4 regions of the Paenibacillus sp. FSL R5-0928 genome follow, and region 4 is predicted to be linked to each of the others. Evidence: riboswitches for the same ligand, from Rfam matches in the RefSeq annotation. Region 4 holds a riboswitch; each other region holds the start of a gene.
What was found. Region 4 has a riboswitch for thiamine pyrophosphate ahead of MKZ16_RS10080 (thiamine phosphate synthase). Riboswitches for the same ligand answer to the same signal wherever they lie in the genome.
Positions count from the first base shown of each region.

Region 1: linked by a shared signal. The riboswitch ahead of MKZ16_RS02115 (ABC transporter substrate-binding protein) and the one ahead of MKZ16_RS10080 (thiamine phosphate synthase) in region 4 are both predicted to bind thiamine pyrophosphate.
Region 2: linked by a shared signal. The riboswitch ahead of thiC (phosphomethylpyrimidine synthase ThiC) and the one ahead of MKZ16_RS10080 (thiamine phosphate synthase) in region 4 are both predicted to bind thiamine pyrophosphate.
Region 3: linked by a shared signal. The riboswitch ahead of MKZ16_RS13790 (ABC transporter ATP-binding protein) and the one ahead of MKZ16_RS10080 (thiamine phosphate synthase) in region 4 are both predicted to bind thiamine pyrophosphate.

Region 1 covers NZ_CP150225.1:473,563-478,693, forward strand. The annotation lists gene MKZ16_RS02110 (MTH1187 family thiamine-binding protein) at 1-159, opposite strand, end outside; gene MKZ16_RS02115 (ABC transporter substrate-binding protein) at 905-1,954, opposite strand; TPP riboswitch at 2,116-2,226, opposite strand; gene MKZ16_RS02120 (hypothetical protein) at 2,385-3,848, opposite strand; gene MKZ16_RS02125 (MFS transporter) at 3,921-5,131, opposite strand, start outside.
Region 2 covers NZ_CP150225.1:6,375,287-6,380,417, forward strand. The annotation lists gene MKZ16_RS28770 (phosphotransferase) at 1-726, opposite strand, end outside; gene thiC (phosphomethylpyrimidine synthase ThiC) at 812-2,554, opposite strand; TPP riboswitch at 2,657-2,766, opposite strand; gene MKZ16_RS28780 (beta-galactosidase) at 2,838-4,889, opposite strand; gene MKZ16_RS28785 (AraC family transcriptional regulator) at 5,060-5,131, shown strand, end outside.
Region 3 covers NZ_CP150225.1:3,086,470-3,091,600, forward strand. The annotation lists gene MKZ16_RS13780 (ABC transporter substrate-binding protein) at 1-780, opposite strand, end outside; gene MKZ16_RS13785 (ABC transporter permease) at 777-1,553, opposite strand; gene MKZ16_RS13790 (ABC transporter ATP-binding protein) at 1,534-2,229, opposite strand; TPP riboswitch at 2,428-2,531, opposite strand; gene MKZ16_RS13795 (amino acid ABC transporter substrate-binding protein) at 2,754-3,590, shown strand; gene MKZ16_RS13800 (amino acid ABC transporter permease) at 3,644-4,312, shown strand; gene MKZ16_RS13805 (amino acid ABC transporter ATP-binding protein) at 4,326-5,078, shown strand.
Region 4 covers NZ_CP150225.1:2,309,060-2,314,190, forward strand. The annotation lists gene MKZ16_RS10070 (GDSL-type esterase/lipase family protein) at 1-954, shown strand, start outside; gene MKZ16_RS10075 (SDR family oxidoreductase) at 1,191-2,063, shown strand; TPP riboswitch at 2,151-2,252, shown strand; gene MKZ16_RS10080 (thiamine phosphate synthase) at 2,368-2,973, shown strand; gene thiS (sulfur carrier protein ThiS) at 3,012-3,215, shown strand; gene MKZ16_RS10090 (thiazole synthase) at 3,271-4,038, shown strand; gene thiH (2-iminoacetate synthase ThiH) at 4,073-5,131, shown strand, end outside.

The sequences.
Region 1 (5,131 bases), 1.8 Mb from region 4:
CTCGCTAAGCTCACCTTCCATTGTGGTTTCCAGCGGATTCACCTGATGTTTAACACCGGATTTTTGAATGACCTCAATCGCTTTATCTACGTATGGGATGGAATCCTCATTGTTCGGAGTTTTTGGAATTACTTGAATGCTTAGTAGGGTGTTAGCCACAATAATCAATCCTCTCATTTTATAAGGTAAGTTCAAAAAGCCAACTTTGATAACGAAGTAATTCAGGAAGCAAACTCGACATCGAATCTTGAACGAACTTGGGAAGTCCGGTACTCACGTAGCACATCACTACGCTCCGTTCCTCCTTCCTCAAGTAACGTCCAACCTTCTTGGTTCTGAAAGCCGACTTTTTGAGCTCTTAAATTATAAGGTGAGTTCAAAAAGCCAACTTTGATAACGAAGTAATTCAGGAAGCAAACTCGACGTCGAATCTTGAACGAACTTGGGAAGTCCGGTACTCACGTAGCACATCACTACGCTCCGTTCCTCCTTCCTCAAGTAACGTCCAACCTTCTTGGTTCTGAAAGCCGTCTTTTTGAACTCTTAAATTATAAGTTAAGTTCAAAAAGCCAACTTTGATAACGAAGTAACTCAGGAAGCAAACTCGACATCGAATCTTGAACGAACTTGGGAAGTCCGGTACTCACGTAGCACATCACTACGCTCCGTTCCTCCTTCCTCAAGTAACGTCCAACCTTCTTGGTTCTGAAAGCCGTCTTTTTGAACTCTTAAATTATAAGGTAAGTTCAAAAAGCCAACTTTGATAGCGAAGTAATTCAGGAAGCAAACTCGACGTCGAATCTTGAACGAACTTGGGAAGTCCGGTACTCACGTAGCACATCACTACGCTCCGTTCCTCCTTCCTCAAGTAACGTCCAACCTTCTTGGTTCTGAAGTCCGCTCTCTACTCCGCCGGTAAAAAATCATTACTGAATGCACTAGCAGCATCCAGCGGTTTATCCAGCAACTTCAGATCATACATCCAGTCGCCGTAATTTTGCCAGACCTCGGTTTTTTGCTCGCCCCAGCGGGCAGCATCGTCCTTGTATTTTGGGCTAAGCCATTTTTGGCTAGCTAGGACAAGGTCGGCGTCCAGGTCAGGAACGGCCTTCGATAACATACCGGCAGCCTCTTCCGGATGATCAATGGCATATTGATAACCTTTTGATGTGGCTTTCATGAAGGCCTTCACCAGCTCAGGATGATCTGCAATTTGCTTCTCACTCGTCGTCAGCACAGGCGTGTAATAATCGAGCTGTGGCGCATAATCCTTTAAGTACAGCATATCCAATGGCTGGCCACGCAACTCAGCCTCAACGCCAGTCCAAGCGTAGAAAATCCAGGCGAAATCAATGTCACGTTTGACGGCGGTAAAATAATCAGCTTCACCGATACTGATCAGCTTCACCTTTTTCACATCGCCACCTTCAGGATCCATGATGGCCTTCATGGCTGCTTCTTCGGCCGGTGAGCCCCAGCCTCCGTAGGTTTTACCTTCGAAATCCTTTGGTGATTTAATATTGCGATCTACTGGAGCGGCGAATCCCGACGTATTATGCTGAATAATAGCTGCTATCGAGACAAGGGGCACGCCTTGTAGACGGGCTAGCGTTAATCCTTCTTGGGCGCTGATGCCAAAAGCGGCTTCGCCAGAGGTAACCATAGTATCAGAACCCGCTGCGCCTGGCTGAACGATCTCGACGTCCAGGCCTTCTTCAGCGTAGTAACCAAGATCCTTAGCTACGTATAGACCGGTATGATTTGTGTTCGGTGTCCAGTCGAGTGCGACTTTAACTTTGGTGAGCTCTTTTGGAGCATCCGTCCCAGCCGCTGCAGTTGGATCAGTAGCATTTGCTTTGTTTCCGGCTGTATTCCCATTGTTGCTGCCGCATCCGGCAATGGCAAGAATGAGTACACAGGTGAGGCACAACGTAAGTGCTTTTTTGAGGTGCATGTCTTCTTCTCTCCTTTAAGGTTACAAGAATCCCGTCTTCACAACATGAACCGTAAAGTGTAGTATGTACGTTTTTCTACATCTTTTAGTGATCTTACAAAAAAAGCGCCCCGAGTGATCGGGACGCTGGCTTGGCGCAAGGTTAGTCAAGGTCACAGGGACCAGAACCAATTGGCGATTCCTACGCTGGCATTATCCAGATCAGGTATAAGGGTCAGTATCTTGTGGGATACAATCTCAGCCGGCCAATTCCAGCACCCCTGGTTCTATGAAGTTAACGGGTATTTCTATGTGCAATATAAGTAAGTATAAGTTTTGTACCCATACTTTATATCTTATATTTCTCGCATACGGTGTATTATAGACGGCTGTACTCGGAATGTCTAGTAGTGCACTCCTGAATTTTTCCAATCCAGTAGTTTCTTTTTTGCTAGTCTAGATCTTTATATTTCTTGCGGTGACGCCGTTTAAGCTCACTAACCAGCGCCCCTAGCGTGAGGACAACGCTGATCAGAATCCCGCTCATGATCACGAAGAGGGCAAGAAATTCAAAGGGGGAATATCCAATCATTTTACTCCATTGAATCTTTCCATCCAGATCGTCAATGACCTGATTCATGCCGTAAATCCCGCTTACTACCGTAAATACAGTGAGAATCATCAGCAGATTATCCCGTCGCTTGGACTGAAACTTATCCTGATACTGAAACAGATCATTTAAGGTTTCTTTCACTTCCTCGAACAAAGCGTCGTTTCCGTATACTTTGCGCAGCTGAAGAAATATCTCCCGGCCCTGCGACTGCGAAATCAACTCCAAGAAGTAGAACTTCGCCGAGAACTTATTAATGGAGTAAATTAGATTGTCTATCTCCTCATAATCATGATTAATCCGAAGTCGGGAGTGCATATTGGCGAGCTTCAGCAGAACGATTTTGTGGAAAATATTGAGTAAAAATCCGTAATAATATTGCCCGTACATCTGGTTGGCTAGACTAACAGCAATCTCCTGTTCAGCCCGGGTCATGCAGCAAAAGGTCTGCTCATTCATCATATAATACGTGTCTGGGCCCCAGCGATTATAGGAATGCTCATGACAATAGTTTGCAATATACGCTGGATCGCTTGCACTGGCATAGGGCTTTCCGTTCAGATCAATTCCATCAAGCTGTGAGGCGCGATAGCGTAGATTTACACTAATCTCATCAGAACTTTCTTCATTCTGAAAGCCGTAAAAAGCTTGTACCTGCATTCTTTCATCTACGAAAAAAGGAAGGGTCTCAAAATAAGCCCCATTGATATCCGATTGATCCAGATATGGCTCCAGTCCATCCACCAAATTTCGGAAGACAAAATCCTCTACCATCTCATAGGTCTGTTCCCCGCAATGAATATAAGTGTAGTCATCCTGTATGAAGGTTTTCTCTAGCGCACGGAAACGATCCGCGAATTCTAGGGCAATACTAAAGGGAATCGAATCCCCCTCCAGCTGGACACGTATCGTCACGAATCCAAGCTGAAAGGGACATATGAATATATCCGTCGAGAGAATTTTGAAAAATATAGATTGCTGCGGAATCTCCAGAATGCAGTCGAGATTATTTACTCTGGAAAAACGGCGAAACGAGTCGGCATCCTTCCTGCGCGGAAAAAGGACGTGTGCGGCAAACGGTAAATAGGTGCGCTCCATTCGTTCATGGGAAACACAGTAACCTTCTCCATAATAGGCAGCTTCCAGTTCTTTGTTATCCAGAAAAAAACGTGTGAATCCGTCGTCCTGTAATTGCTGGATAAGCTGCTTAGAATCGCCCTTTTTTATAGAGAAGGGAAATATAAACTGCATAAGCGCAGTATGTAACAAAGGCTCAGTTGAAGACTCATTTAAAGACTCATTCATTCATTGTCCATCCTTGTGCTCAGAATATGCTTATAGATCACATTACCCTAAAAGGATAACGTTGATACTATTCTAAATACGGGAACTCTTTCCTTCCACCGCTTGCCTGGCTTGGAACCTCCATGCGGCAATGCTTAGCAGGAACAAGAAGGCAGCAAAAGTGGCAAGTAATCCGGCTGTTTGCGCCACTTCTAAATGATCCATAGACCAGCCCGTAAACAGAGGTAGCAAAGCACCACCAACGCCTCCGGAAGCAATCATAATGCTGGGTGTTGACTCTTCGGTGCCAGGCAGCATTTTGCTGGAGAAAACCAATGCAATGGAGAAAATACCGGACATAAACAGCCCCAGCAGCAGAATTACAATGAAAGCAGCCATACGATTTTCAGTGAACGGAAAGAGTGTCAGCAGTAACAAGGTTAGTAAACAGCTGCTGAGAATGTACACGCGATAAGATATTTTTTCGGCAATTACACCCGCAAACAATCTTCCTGTAGACATCGCCAGCCAAAAGAAAGTGACTGTCAGTGCTGCCGCAGACTCTGTCATCCCTAGCTTGGCAATAAAGATAGCCGGCATAAAGTTGACTAAACTCATCTCTGTGCCTACATAAAGAAAAAAGAAAACGATGAAGATCCCTAGCAGAATCCATTGCTTACCTTTATACGGAAATTTTTTGTTAGAACGTGAGCTTGAGGAATGCGAATTGTCTGCTCCTTGGACAGAGGCACGTTCATCCAGCATGCGTTGTAGATTACCGAAGTGTCCTCTTGCCCAGAGGATAAGAGAAATCAAAGAGAAGGCAGCGACGATTAGAAAGGCCAATCTCCACGCTCCGGCAGCAATGAGCGGACTGGCGATAAGCGGCATCACGAGTGCGCCTATCCCGAATAGAACTTCGAGCCGGCTCATCGCAATAGCCGTTCCTTCGGTTACAGCACCAATAATGATGGTGCCGATAACCGCTTCGATCATCCCGAAACCAAAACCTGCGGCAACAGCGATAAAATACATCCAGCCCCAAGGCGGTAGAAAGGCATAGGCAACTTCTGCAACTATTAGAAGACTGGTGGCAATGAGGATGCCTCCACGTTTACCGAAGCGGCGATTAAGTAGGGGAGAGACCAACACGCCTGCTAAAAAACCAGCGAATTGACTAAAGATTAATTCACCGCCAGCACTGTAATTTTGATCATAATGTTGCAGTAGAACGGGCAGAATAGATCCCAGCACAACATGTGCCAGACCGATAACGAAGTAGGAGAGACAGCCGATCCAAATCA
Region 2 (5,131 bases), 3.1 Mb from region 4:
CGCTACATCTAGCTGCGGATAATCATATTTGAACCGATCAAAATCTAGAATTGCAGACAATTGGCTATCTTGAAATAAAAGATTATCAACCCATAAATCACGATGTGCCCATCCAGCTTCAAGTCCTTCGAATATTTCCGGATCTATTTCTTCAGTCGCTCTTAGTTGTATCTCTAGGTCAGTGATAAGTGAGGTTTTACCCATTTCCTTTGATTGTTGTAGGAGTACATTCCAATGTTCTAAACGTTCCTCAGGGCTTTGTGGAATAAATTGTGGGGTTCTTTTCAAACTAATGGTCCCATCATTTAATAAACGATGCATTTTACCTGTGGCACGACCCAAATCAAACATTTGATGGATATTAATCTTACCCGGCTCTATGACACGGCCTTCACAATATTCCATTGCCATAAACGTTTCTCCCTGATCTGATTCCAGTAAAACATTATTGTTATAAGCCAACAATCCGGGACATGGGAGCCCCTGTAGATACAATCTTTTCTGTTGAGAAAAGGCAAAGTTCAGCTCTTCTGGGTTATACAATTTATATCTTTTTTTGTTGTATTGTTTAAGTAGAAATTGCCCTGAATCCGTTGTGATTTTCCATTTAAGATTTAACCAGCCACGTTTTATTGGGGTAGCATGAAGGACTTTCAATCCAAAAAAATGATAGAAACTATTACTTAAATCCTCTAAAATGACTTCCTCTGAACGAATCGCTTCCATTTCATCAACTCCTATCTATTCAAAGTATAAAAGAAGAAGCCGCCAATGACGACTTCTTTTAGGTATTTCTTTTTAGCAGAAAAAGTTATCTATAAATGAGGCTCCCGCCTTGGAGAAATTCTTGTGCCTTCTCTTGCATTCCTGATTCAATTCTCGTCGTATTCCGGATATTATGAGAGATCTTCATACTGCAAAATTTCGGCCCGCACATGGAACAGAAATGAGCTGTTTTAGCGCCTTCCGCAGGCAATGTCTCATCATGATATTCGAGCGCTCGCTCAGGATCTAACGATAAATGAAATTGATCACGCCAACGAAATTCAAAACGGGCTTTCGAAAGAGCATTATCCCGGTCTTGTGCTCCTTTATGCCCTTTCGCCAAATCTGCGGCATGTGCCGCTATTTTATAAGTAATGACCCCTACACGTACATCTTCCTTATTAGGCAGGCCAAGATGCTCCTTCGGAGTTACGTAACATAACATTGCTGTACCGAACCAACCAATCATCGCTGCGCCTATAGCAGAGGTAATATGATCATACCCCGGAGCAATATCTGTAGTCAGTGGACCTAACGTATAAAAAGGGGCTTCGTTGCAAGTTTCAAGTTGCTTATCCATATTCTCTTTAATCAAGTGCATCGGCACATGTCCTGGACCCTCTACCATCACCTGTACATCATGACTCCAAGCCATAGCTGTTAATTCACCTAACGTCTCTAACTCGGCAAATTGTGCTTCATCATTCGCATCAGCAATCGAACCCGGACGTAATCCATCGCCTAGGGAAAAAGAAACATCGTACAGCTTCATGATTTCACATATCTCTTCAAAATGTGTATATAAAAAGTTCTCTTGATGATGCGCAAGACACCATGCCGCCATAATGGAGCCACCTCTTGAAACAATACCTGTCATACGTTGTGCCGTCAACGGGATATAACGAAGCAGAACTCCCGCATGAATGGTAAAATAATCAACCCCTTGCTCCGCTTGCTCAATGAGCGTATCACGGTATACTTCCCACGTTAAATCTTCCGCTTTCCCATTCACTTTTTCCAAAGCTTGATAAATAGGCACCGTTCCAATAGGAACAGGAGAATTACGGATGATCCACTCGCGTGTCGTATGGATGTTTTTACCTGTGGAGAGATCCATTATATTGTCTGCACCCCAGCGGGTAGCCCATCTCATTTTCTCCACCTCTTCCTCTATGGATGAGGATACTGCGGAGTTTCCAATATTGGCATTGATCTTTACCAAAAAATTACGCCCAATAATCATTGGTTCACTCTCTGGATGATTGATATTCGCTGGAATGATGGCGCGGCCGCGGGCTACTTCATCTCTTACAAATTCCGGTGTCACATTCTCACGAATCGCAACGTATTCCATTTCCGAAGTAATAATCCCTTTGCGTGCATAATGCATTTGAGAGACATTACGCCCCTTTTTCGCTCGCAAAGGTTTTCTATGGAGCGCTGGAAACACTTCCGCCACAGCTTTTCCCGTTGCATTCCCGTTATCTTCAGGCTTCACGGTTCTTCCTTCGTACGCTTCCACATCCCCTCGTTCCTCAATCCAGCTTAGACGATTGGGCTCTAACCCCTGACGAATATCAGTATGAATATTAGCATCCGTGTAAGCCCCACTTGTGTCATAGACATGAATTGGGGAATTCTCCTCTTCGCCGTCTATGCCCGCAGTTGGACTAAGTGAGATCTCCCGCATAGGCACCTGAATATCAGGCCGTGAACCCTTTACATACACTTTTTGACTTGCTGGAAAAGCTGATAAATTGATTGGATCGTTGTTCAATTCGCTTGTCATCTCAATTCCTCCTATAAGGTGATTTGATCAAGCGGAGACGGTCTACTCCCCACACATAGAAAAGGCCACATCTGTATAAGATGAGGCCTTAGAGTAGACAAATAGAAATAGAGCTCCATTTCCTCCGCTGGCATTATCCAGATCAGGTTTGACGGTCGATAGTTATAACTATCCTCTCAGCCTGGTCCCACCAAGCTCCCGTAACTATATAATTGCTACTTCAAAGTATAACCGAAAAGAGAGAATTATCCAAATCTACTCAAATGTGAGATCAATGTGTACGTTAGTATAACACCAATACCCCAAATCCTTCCAGAAGCACCTCGCCCGACAATGTTGTGCCGCTCAGTAAATCTGTTTTGGTCTCATGAAGATGGATCGTGACAGGAGTCTCACTATAATTAAGCAAAAAAGCATAACTGGAAGAAGCTCCGGTACGGACTTGCAGCTCTACCTCTTCTGGGAGCTTCAGCCAATTTGCTGGCGATTGTAGATCCATTAAATTTATGATCTCAGCCGCTGCCTGTTCGTTAAATACGGCTCCGTAATACCAAACCTCACCCTTGCCGCGACGATTTCTAGTTACCGCCGGTTTTCCCGCATAATAATCAGAGGCGTAAACCGCCATCACTTCAACCGAAGCTTCCTCTATTTTGAGAATATCATTAAAGTCATCTGCTCCTGTAACGACTTCGGTCGCGCCCGACCAGCTAATTGTTGTTGGCTGACGACTGCCCTTAACCATTGTGAATTCTTCAACTGTGATCCCGCATTGATCCTTAGCAGTACCTGGGAAAGGACGCATATAACATTGACCGCGCTCATCCTTATAGCCAGTTCTACAGCCGAAGATCAGTTTGCCGCCTTGTTGAACATATTCATCCAGCAGAGACGCTGTCTCATCTGTCATAATCGCTGGGTGAGGATAGATAAGCACGTCGTACCTTGCAAGCTCCTCCAGCGTTGTTTTTTTGCGCAAATAGAGCACGTCATTCGGGATATGCTTCCGCTGAAGAGCCTTGTACCACTCCTTATTGCTCTTCCACATAAACGGGCCATGCCAAACATCGTATTCTCCATCCCACTCATTGTCATAATCACGAACAATAGCAACGTTAGCCTGATTATGAGTACCGATAAACGCTTGACCTGCTGCTGCCAGCTCCTGACCGATCTGCCCCGCTTCCCGCACTCTCCGGTTAGGCTGATTATGATAGTCATTGATTCCATGCCAATAAATTTCATTGCCCATCGTAGCTGTCCGCCAGCGGAAATATAACACCATATCTGCCCCATGAGCGATCGACTGATAAGTCCATAACCGCATCTGCCCGGGCTTTGGAGAAGGCATATCCATCCGGTTCACCCAGCCACCCGGGCCCGACTGCTGCTCCATAATGCAGAAATTCGGGGATATCGAACGAACAACAGATAACGACAGTCCCCAGCCTCTATCATTCAGCGGATTCCGCTCATTCGGGTCATAAAAAATAGTAGAGAACTGAGGATAGGAATCATAGCTGAAGAAATCCAGCAGTTCATCCGTCATTTCATGGCTATCGAGATGACCGAACAGACCGTTCGTGGTTACCCATTGCTTAGGGGCAAGTTTACGAATGATATCCGCTTGGTTTTTGGCAAAAGAAATTGTATTGTCCGAAATAAACCGTTTTTCATCCAATGCCTGATGAGGATTGGGTTGCTTCGGTACTGGAGTCGGACGTGGAAGATAGACCTGAGACCAGTCACTATAGCTTTGATTCCAAAAAACAGCTCCCCATGCCTCGTTCAAATGCTCAAGCGTAACATATTTCTGCTGTAGCCATTCCCGGAAGGCCTTATGGTCACTCTCCGAATAAAATTCACTGATCTCACAGTTGAGCTCATTATCAATTTGCCAGCCAACTACACCCGGATGATTGCCGTAATGTTCAGCCATTTGTTCTGCAATACGTGCACACAGTTCCCGGTATTTAGGACTGCTGTAATTATAATGGCGGCGCATGCCATGCTGAAGTGTAACACCTTCGTAGGTTACATTTAATACTTCTGGATATTTATCAGTCAACCAAGCTGGAGGCGTTGCCGTCGGAGTACCAAGTACAACCTGAAGACCATATTTATGTGCTAGATCAATCGCCCGATCAAAGAGCCCGAACTGAAACTCCCCTTCTGTGGGTTCAAAAATAGACCAAGCAAACTCCCCCATCCGAATGATCGTAAAGCCGAGTTCACGCATCCGGCGATAATCGTCCTCCCACATGTTTTCTGGCCAGTGCTCCGGATAATAACAAACGCCAAGCTCGAATTTTTCAGTTGCGACAGGTTTCTTCATCATTACCTCCAAAGTATTAAAAATATGCTTTCAATATTTTATAATTCTATTGTAGTATCAATGATAAGAGGTCTTATATAACAAAATATTGCTATCATATAACAATCTTGCGTTTATTGCCTTAATCCAACTTGCGCTCTGTTGCGCTACAGAAATGGGTGCTGCCAAACATGAAGAAACAATGGTATTTGCCGACACCGGCTTTTTCAAAATATGTCTGTTATCCTGAATTTTTGGGACAT
Region 3 (5,131 bases), 780 kb from region 4:
AATGGCATTTAGAAATTTTTTAAAGTAGGCTTCAGAATTTTGCAATCCTTGTTCGCTGGCCACCAGCACAAGCTCATAATAGTCAGGTACTCCGTAATCCGTTGGATTAAGCGAAGTGACCGGATGTCCCTCTTTTTCAAGGATTAGTTGTTCATGGTTGATGAACCCGCCCATTATTGCGTCTACTTGTCCAGTAGAGATCGCAGGGATGAGGTCAAAACCTACGTCAATCAGCTTGGCGGATGAAGGATCGCCTCCATCACTCTGGATCATTGTCCGAATCACCGCTTCATAGAGCGGAATGGAGGAATAGCCGATTTGTTTTCCCGCGAGCTCTTTTGGACTATGAATACTGCCAGCCTGAGGAACCATCAGATGATTCAGTGGATGCCGCACGATTGCTGCAATCGAACGTACAGGGATTTTCTCGCCGCGTGCCATAAGTACCTGAGGTTGATAACTGAGCGCTAGATCAATTTGATTCGCTGCAACAAGCTTTAGGGAATCATTGCTGTCCGCAGGCATTTTGATCTCGACATCCAAACCTTCCTCTTGGAAAAAACCTTGCTGTTGCGCAGCGTATAGAAAGGAATGAACGGCATTGGGATACCAATCAAGCATAATCGTCAGCTTGTGTGACTGCTTATTTTCGGTATTGGAGGGATCGGTTTGGGAGTTGTTATTTATCTTGTCTGCCTTCCCGCAGCTGCTTAAGAGCAAAAGTGTGCATACTAGAAATACAGAAATAAGTCCTCGTTGTGGGGATTTTAAATGATTCATTGGTTTGATCCTCTTTTCTTTAAAAATAATTGTTCGAGTAAAGCTATCGCCAGAAAAAGCACCACACCAAGCGCGGACAGCAGAAATACAGCCGCGAACATTTCATCGCTCTGCATATTTCCGGCCATTCTGCGGCTGAAGTAACCGAGTCCTTTACTGCCGCCGAGCCATTCCCCGATAGTAGCTCCGATGACGCAGTATACAATGGACAGCTTTAAGCCAGAGAAAAAAGCAGGCAACGCCAGTGGAATTTGGGTTTTGACAAGCAGCTGCCAGCGGTTTGCACCAAATGTTAATAATAAGTCCTTGTAAGTCTGGCCACTTGTACGAAGTCCATCATATGTACTCACTACGACTGGAAAAAAAGCCGTCAAAAACACCACAGCCACTTTGCTCCACAGCGAATATCCGAACCACATAATAAAAATGGGGGATAGCGCAATTAATGGGATCGTCTGGCTAATGATAAGAAAGGGATAGATGGCCTTTTCTATGGGGCGATACAGGAACATTCCAGTGCCCAGCAATACACCACAAATAACAGAAAGGACAAAACCCACCAGTATCTCCTGTAACGTCGCCAATAAATGCTGTCCAAATAATAATTGCCTGTGCTCGATCAATGCGATTCCAATAGAGGAAGGTGCAGGGAGAATAAAGGCTGGAATCATGTGAAGGCGAACAGCCGACTCCCAGATTACAAGAATGAGCAGTACCAGAAGAAGGAAGGGACCATAGTTGTCTAGATGTTTTTTAAAAGGTATAGGTTGCATGCAATCTTCGCTCCAACTCTTCCCGTAGTGCTATAAACCGGGGTTCATAGTTCATCTTATAATGTCTTGGCCTTGGTAGATCCACAACGATCTCCTGTAATTCGCTGTGCGCACCGCCAGATAATAAATAAATCCGGTCACTGAGCAATAGTGCTTCTTCCAGATCATGAGTGATGAGCATAATCGTCTGATTCAATTCACCCCATAACTCCAACAGCCAACGGTGTATCTCGCGTTTGGTCATGGCATCGAGAGCGCCAAAGGGCTCATCCAGCAGCATAAGACCACTTCCGCCTCCAGCCACTAAGGTGCGCAGAAATGCGACTCGCTGTTTCATTCCTCCCGAAAGTTCATGGGGATAAGCCTTCTCTACATCTGCTAAGCCGAAGCGGGTCAACATTTCCCGAATCTGAGTGATCGTATCCTGTTTACTAAATCTGGGCTTGATCTCCCAAGGCAAAAGGCAGTTGTCGAGCACTGTCCTCCAAGGCAGCAATAAATCCTGCTGAGGCATATAAGCGATCTGGCCTAAACGACTAGCGGTTGACGGGTGCGTAGAGAGTTTTATTTTTCCGTGAGTAGGTTCGAGTAAACCGGCAATCGTTTTGAAAAATGTACTTTTCCCGCATCCGCTAGCACCTACTACGGAGACGAATTCCCCTTGCCTGATATCCATGGATAGATCTGCGAATACAGGGGGTTGCTCAGATTCCGGAAAAGAGTAGGTTAGGCCTTGAATAGATAAAATGGTCGTGATGATCTAACCTCCTAAAATTTTTGTGGAGCGCCTAAACAAATAAAGACCCATCCATTTCCAGAGGAAATGAATGGGTCAAAAAGTTCATTCTGCATAATAACACTTAACATGCTTGATGAAAATTCTGCTCCACTTCCCTCCGCTGGTATGATCCAGATCAGGTTCCAAGGGTCCGGAGCTTGAAGCTCCGTCTCAGTCGGCCGACTCCCCTAGTGAAATAACAGGTCCATATTAATTTGTTTATAAATATACCATATCTTTCTGAGAAGTAAAGAGAGAAAGAAGTGAAGGATTAATCCAAGATTGGGTAAGATATAGGTAGGAATCTAGTTAATATTATAATTCCGATGTATATAATCGGAAAAAAGTATTGACGATCATGTGATGGCAGTGTACTATTCAATTTGCCGGAAAAAAACCGGATAGAGAGAGGGGATTTAATAATGAAAAAATGGAGTTTAACTATTATATTGGCGTTAACCGTGGTCCTTGTAGCGGCTTGCGGCAATAATTCGAATACCAATACGGCTGCTGAACCAACAGCTGGAACGAATGGTGGAACAGCATCTTCAGCGCAAAACAGTTTGGAGGCTGTGAAGGCCAGCGGCAAATTGCGGATAGGTACAGAAGGGACTTATGCACCTTTTACTTATCATGACACTGCGGGGAAATTGACTGGTTTTGACGTGGAAATTGCTGAAGAAGTAGCCAAACGTTTAGGTGTCAAAGCTGAATTTTTTGAAACTCAGTGGGATGGTATTTTTGCTGGGATGGATGCGAAACGGTTTGATGTCATTTTCAATGAAGTTTCCATTAACGAAGATCGCAAAGTGAAATATGATTTCTCTGAACCCTATATCGTATCCAAAGCAGTATTGATCGTGAGCGAAGACAATGAGGATATTAAGACCTTTGCCGATCTTAAAGGTAAAAAAGCCGGACAATCCCTGACAAGTAATTTATCCGATATCGCTCGTGAGAACGGTGCTGAAATCGTAGCTACAGATGGTTTCAATCAAGCGATGGACCTGCTGACTTCGGGACGTATTGATGCAACTGTGAATGATGGCTTGTCTTATCTGGATCTAAAAAAACAAAAACCAGATGCAAAAATTAAAGTGGTTGATGAGATTCCTGAAGGATCACAAAGTGCCGCGGTATTCCTGAAAGGTAATGATGAGCTGGTGAAAGCGGTCAGTGATGCGATTACAGAGATGAAGAGTGATGGAACGTACTTGAAAATTTCCGAGAAATACTTTGGAGCTGACGTTTCAAAATAATACAAGGCTAGCAAGGCTAATTAAGCCTGGAAGCTAAAAAGGATGTCTGAATAATGGATGACCGCAAAATACAAATTTTCTTAGACACACTGCTACCCCTGCTAAAAGCCGGGGTGGCTTTTACCATTCCGTTGGCGCTACTTTCCTTTGTGCTTGGATTGATTTTGGCGATCCTAACCGCGCTGGCACGTCTTTCTCCGTGGGTAATTCCGAAGCTAATCGCCCGTTTTTATGTGTGGGTTATTCGAGGAACCCCATTGTTAGTGCAGCTATTTATTATATTTTATGGTTTGCCGGCTGTTGGTATTGTACTCGACCCCTTCATTGCCGCCACCATTGGATTTACTCTTAGCGTAGGGGCTTATTCATCGGAAATCGTACGCGCTGCTATCCTGTCGATACATAAAGGCCAATGGGAAGCTGCCTTCTCAGTCGGGATGACTCGTGGGCAGGCTCTGCGCCGCGTAATTCTGCCACAAGCTGCGCGCGTTTCTGTACCGCCGTTATCCAATTCCTTTATTAGCTTGGTTAAAGATACTTCGCTTGCAGCGATCATCACCTATACGGAGATGTTTAGAACCGCACAGCAGGTAGCCTCTACCACTTATGAGCCTCTGCTGGTATACTCCGAAGCAGGATTGTTTTATTTAGTGTTCTGTTCTGTGCTGTCGGCGCTGCAAAATTACTTGGAGAAACGACTCGATCGTTACTCTGCGACCTAAAGGAGAGATACTTGTGATTGAAATCATTAATTTGCATAAATCCTTCGGCGCACTCCAAGTGTTAAAGGGTATTGATCTGAAAATGGAGCATGGAAAGGTACTTGTCATTATTGGGCCATCTGGCTCCGGGAAGACTACACTGCTGCGCTGTTTTAATCTGTTGGAAATCCCGGATCAAGGCAGCCTGTCGCTCAGTGATATCACCATCAATTTTACAGATCATAAGAAAATTCCTCAGAATTCCGTATTGGCCCTTCGTCAGAAAACAGGGATGGTCTTTCAATCGTATAATTTATTTCCGCATATGACTGCGCTTGGCAATGTGATGGAGGGACAGGTAACTGTCTTGAAACGATCCAAGGAAGAAGCGCGCAAGCGGGGGCTTCAGCTGCTGGCTAAGGTGGGTTTGGCAGATAAAGCTGATAACTATCCACATCAGCTGTCAGGTGGACAGCAGCAGAGAGTGGCCATCGCCCGGGCTATGGCAGTAGATCCAGAAGTGTTATTGTTTGATGAGCCCACTTCGGCGCTCGATCCTGAGCTGGTAGGGGAAGTGCTTAAGGTTATCAAACAATTAGCGGCAGAAGGTATGACTATGGCGATTGTGACCCACGAGATGAAATTTGCCGCCGATGTAGCGGACCGGATCATTTTGATGGATGGTGGTCATATCTTAGAGCAAGGGACTCCGCAAGAAGTGCTGGAGCATCCGAAGAATCCCCGGGCTCTGCAATTTCTGAACAGACTGAATGGTGAAGAAGAGTAGAAAGACAATATACACGAAAAAGCAGCTCGGGAATCATCCGGAGTTGCTTTTTC
Region 4 (5,131 bases):
GAATCTGGAGTTACACTTATTGACCTTAACTCGGAAAGTCTGAAATATTATAACGAGATCGGAGGAGAAGCGATAACAGCCCTCTTCATGTCAATTGAAGCCGGAGAAACGCCAGGCAAAACAAATGACGGAAGTTACGCTAACGGGCATCCTTCAAAGAAAATCGATGGGACTCATTTTAAAGAAGCGCTCGCCAAACAATTTTCGCGGATGATTGTTACGGAGCTTGTAGAGAAAGGTGCTACTGGCGATTCTACTGCTGCCTCCATTACTGCTTATCTTAAAGGGAACGTTAAGCATGCGGCACTAACAGGCAACTGGGATAAGGTTTTTCCGGAAATAACTAATGATACGACGACCGGGGAAGCTGCTTATTACCGCAATCAAATTGAAAAATTAATCCAGCTGGGAGTAATGGGCAAAGACCGTCAAGGGAATTTTAAGCCAGATACGGAGATGACAGTTGCTGAATTCACACGCAGTATTTCTAAGTTAATGAAAGTGGAAAGATCAGATCTTGCCTATTATCCGAAAGGTAAGCTGTCACGTGAAACGATGGGTGCTATTCTCTATGATGTTTACCAAGTAAAGTTTGCTAATAAACCTAAGTACATGACTGATTATAACGGCACAGCAGTAGTGCCAGGAGATCCTGGTTATGATTTCAATCTGGATCCAGGAGCTAGAGGAGCGATGTACTATCCACTTGTATCCTGGCAGCAGCTGGTTGATACGGCGGACATTTCTCCTTTTTTAATTTCAAAAGTGAAAAGTGCTTATGAATTAGGGCTTATTAGATCTGAAGTGGGGATTGCTAGAGGCCAAATGGTCAATGGGACAGAACTAGAACCTAAAGCCATAGTGACCCGGGAGAAAGCAGCTAAAGCTCTTTATTTTATGTGGGTACTGGAACATGGAGTGAATGCAGAAAATCATGTTTCTTCTTTGAAATAGTTAGGGTGAACAATTCAAGGCACAGCAGCGATGCTGTGCCTTTTTGTATGCAGTGAAGTCCTCTCCACTTACAGCAGTTTACATCCACGGTTGTTTATTTCTACTTGCATTGTGGTAAGTAAGATTCGTAAAGCGATTTAAGAAAATGACAAACCCAGCGTATAAACGTGCATTGTTGTGCCATCCTAAGATGATCAGTTAACTATCAATTTGCTTAACGAGAGGAGATAGGGAAGATGTCAGGCAATAATAAACAAGCTACAAAAACCTTACCCCCACAGGAGCAGCATCATCAGCCAGGGATTGAGAGTGAAATGACGCCGCTGCCCAAATACGAGCCGGCAAATTATAAAGCAGCAGGTAAACTGCAAGACAAGGCGGCGTTGATTACCGGTGGAGACAGCGGAATTGGGCGTGCAGTTGCTGTGCTTTTTGCTAAAGAAGGTGCTGATGTGGTCATTTCATATCTTAATGAACACTCAGATGCAGAGGAAACTAAACGTCAGGTCGAGCAGGAAGGCCGCAAATGTATCCTAATTCCAGGTGATATCGGTGACGAGAAATTCTGTAAGGATCTTATTAAACAGACGGTAGAGGGCTTAGGAAAGCTTGATATTCTCATCAATAACGCGGCGGAGCAACATCCGCAAGCTAAGATCGAGGATATTACTTCCGAGCAGCTAGAGCGTACTTTCCGTACGAATATATTTGCGATGTTCTATTTAACAAAAGCAGCTATGCCTCATTTAAAAGCAGGATCTACAATTATAAATACAACTTCAATTACCGCTTATCGCGGAAGCCCGCAGCTGCTGGACTATTCATCAACTAAAGGAGCTATCCTGAGTTTCACACGATCTTTGTCCACGAATCTGGCGGAGAAGGGCATACGGGTAAACGGTGTAGCACCAGGTCCAATCTGGACACCGCTAATTCCCTCTACCTTTGATGCGAAGCAGGTTAGCGAGTTTGGAGGCACGCAGCCTATGAAACGGCCTGGACAACCAGAGGAGCTGGCGCCAGCCTATGTATATCTTGCCTCTGACGATTCCAGTTATGTGACTGGACAGGTTATTCATGTAAATGGTGGCGAGGTAGTAAACGGTTAGATTAGTACAGCTAATGTGAATAAATGGGTGTATTTCAATAAAAAAATATGTTACTATAAACCACGTTAGCATTTTAAAATTGTATATTTATGTCACTAGGGGTGCCGATTGGCTGAGACGGAATGGATTTCCGGACCCTTTGAACCTGATCTGGTTAAGACCAGCGTAGGGAAGTGGAGAACGAATTTCTGTTGTCGGGCTATTTGTAGTACCGTCTATTTACAGATTCTGACTGCCTTCCTTACGGGGGCAGTTTTTTTGTTTTTTACTGACCTACAGGGAAGTGAGAGAGAGGAGATCGCGAGTGGTACAAGCTGAGATCCATCTAATATCAGACGGCAAGCAGCAGTTGAGACAATTTGTTGAACTGGCTGTCACGGTGCAGACATGGGTCGATTATATTCACTTAAGAGATAAGCAATGTCCAGCACGCGAACTGCTCTCTGCGGCACAGGAGCTGTTGGCTGCCGGTATACCCGCTACCAAACTGATAATCAATGACCGGATCGATGTAGCATTGGCAGCTGGTGCCGCGGGTGTTCAGTTGGCTGGGCACAGTCTGAGCCCGGTTACAGCCCGGCGAATTGCACCTCAGCTTTGGCTGGGGAGATCGGTTCATTCTCCGGAAGAAGCGGCGAATGCTTCAGAGCAGGGAGCTGATTATTGCTTGTTTGGCCATGTATTTCCCTCGGCGAGCAAGCTAGGGCTGCCCGCACGTGGGTTAGAGCTGCTTGCAGAAACGGTGAAGACTAGCTCTATTCCTGTAATTGCGATTGGCGGAATTGGTCCCGCTAATGCGGCGCAGATCATTAGGCAAGGCGCGGCAGGGATTGCTGTGATGTCCGGTATTTGCGGAGCGGATGATCCTTATGAGGCCGCCAAAGCTATTCATAAGGCGGTTCATTCATAGCCGGGAGGTAAAAGCATAGGCGAAGGGGGTGATTCAGAATGAGACTGTTGATTAACGGGAAATCCGCAGAGTGTTCTGGTGGTATTCAAACTATAGCTGATTTGATCAGTCTTCCTGAGTGGTCGGGTCGTCTGATGATCATTGAGCTGAATGGAGAAATTGTCAGTAAGGAGAATTATGAAAGTACTGCTCTGAGCGAGGATGATCGTTTGGAACTGGTGCACTTTGTTGGTGGGGGTTGAGATGGAGCGGTATAGAATTTTGAGAAATTTCTAAGAACCAAAGGGAGGTAATTTCATGCATGACCCGTTACATATTGGAGGCATCGGATTAACTAGTAGATTATTTATCGGAACCGGAAAATATAGCCGGAATGCTCTGATCCCCGAAGTGATCGCAAGCTCTGGTTCTCAGGTGATTACTGTAGCGCTTCGCCGAGTGGACCCGGAAGGTGGAGCAGAAAATATCATGAACCACATTCCCGGCCACATGACTCTTCTGCCTAATACCTCAGGAGCGCGTACAGCGGAAGAGGCAGTCCGTATTGCGAGATTAGCAAGAGCTGCGGGACTGGGGAACTGGGTGAAGATCGAAGTGATCAATGATCAGAAATACCTGCTTCCAGATAATCTGGAGACCATACGAGCTACAGAGATTCTAGCGGCGGAGGGTTTTGTAGTACTGCCATATATGAGTCCGGACCTTTCGGCTGCTTTACGTCTGAGAGATGCCGGTGCTGCTGCTGTGATGCCGCTTGGTGCGCCGATCGGGACGAATCGCGGCCTGCGCACCAAGGAGCTCGTGCGTATTCTTATTGAAGAAGTGAATTTGCCGATTATTGTAGATGCCGGAATTGGCAAGCCCTCGGAAGCGGCGGAAGCAATGGAGATGGGGGCCGCTGCTGTTCTGCTTAATACGGCTATCGCAACGGCACGTAATCCGCTCGTCATGGCGGAAGCGTTCCGCGAGGCGATATCCGCTGGCCGCAAAGCTTATTTGGCAGGACTCGGTCCTGTAGAAGAAGTTGCTTTTGCTTCGTCACCGTTGACTGGATTTCTGAACTGAATTTGATAGGTTCACCAAAGGAGGGAGGATTAGCATGAGCTTTTTTGACACACTGGCCCGCTTGGAGCAGTATCCTTATGAGCAGCTGTGGAAGGAGTTCCGGGAGGATGACGTTAAGCGGGCGCTTGGAAAAGACAAGCTGAACGAAAATGATTTGCTGGCATTGCTCTCTCCGGCAGCAACGCCGCTGCTAGAGGAGATGGCGCAAGCTGCTCAGCGACTGACCCGTGCACATTTTGGTTATTCGATGCAGCTGTTCACACCGATGTATCTTGCCGATTTTTGTGTGAATCATTGTACCTACTGCAGCTTCAGCTCCATTTATGATTTTCCGCGTAAAAAGCTGTCCTTGGAGGAGGTTCGCAGGGAGGCTGAGAAGATTGCAGCTACAGGTCTGCGGCATATCCTCATTTTGACTGGTGAATCGCGCCGGGAGAATCCTGTCTCATATATTAAGGATTGTGTAGTTGTACTTAGAGAATTTTTTTCCTCCGTCAGTATTGAGATAAATCCTCTATCGACTGCCGAATATAAAGAGCTTCTTCAAGCAGGCGTGGATGGATTAACACTATACCAAGAGGTTTACCACCAGGAGACTTACAAAAAGCTGCATGTTAAAGGGCCTAAAAGAAACTACCGGAATCGCCTGGATGCACCTGAACGCGGCTGTCAGGCAGGTTTTCGTTCTGTGAATATTGGTACGTTGCTCGGGATGTACGATTGGCGGCAAGAGGCATTCCAAAGTGCCATGCATGCCCGCTATCTACAGGATCGGTATCCAGATTGCGAGATCAGCCTGTCACCCCCACGGTTTCGGCCTTATTTAGGGGAATTTAACCCAGAGTGCGATGTTACCGATCGATCACTAGTGCAGATTATTTTGGCATACCGGTTATTTTTACCCCGTTCGGGCATTACTTTATCTACAAGAGAGCCTGCCTCTCTACGCGATCATTTAATTCATCTAGGAATAACTAAGATGTCAGCCGGGGTCACTACTGAGGTGGGCGGTCACACTAATGCAGGGGGAACTCCGCAATTCGAAATATCCGATAGCCGCAGTGTGCAGGAGATTACGGAAATGCTATATACG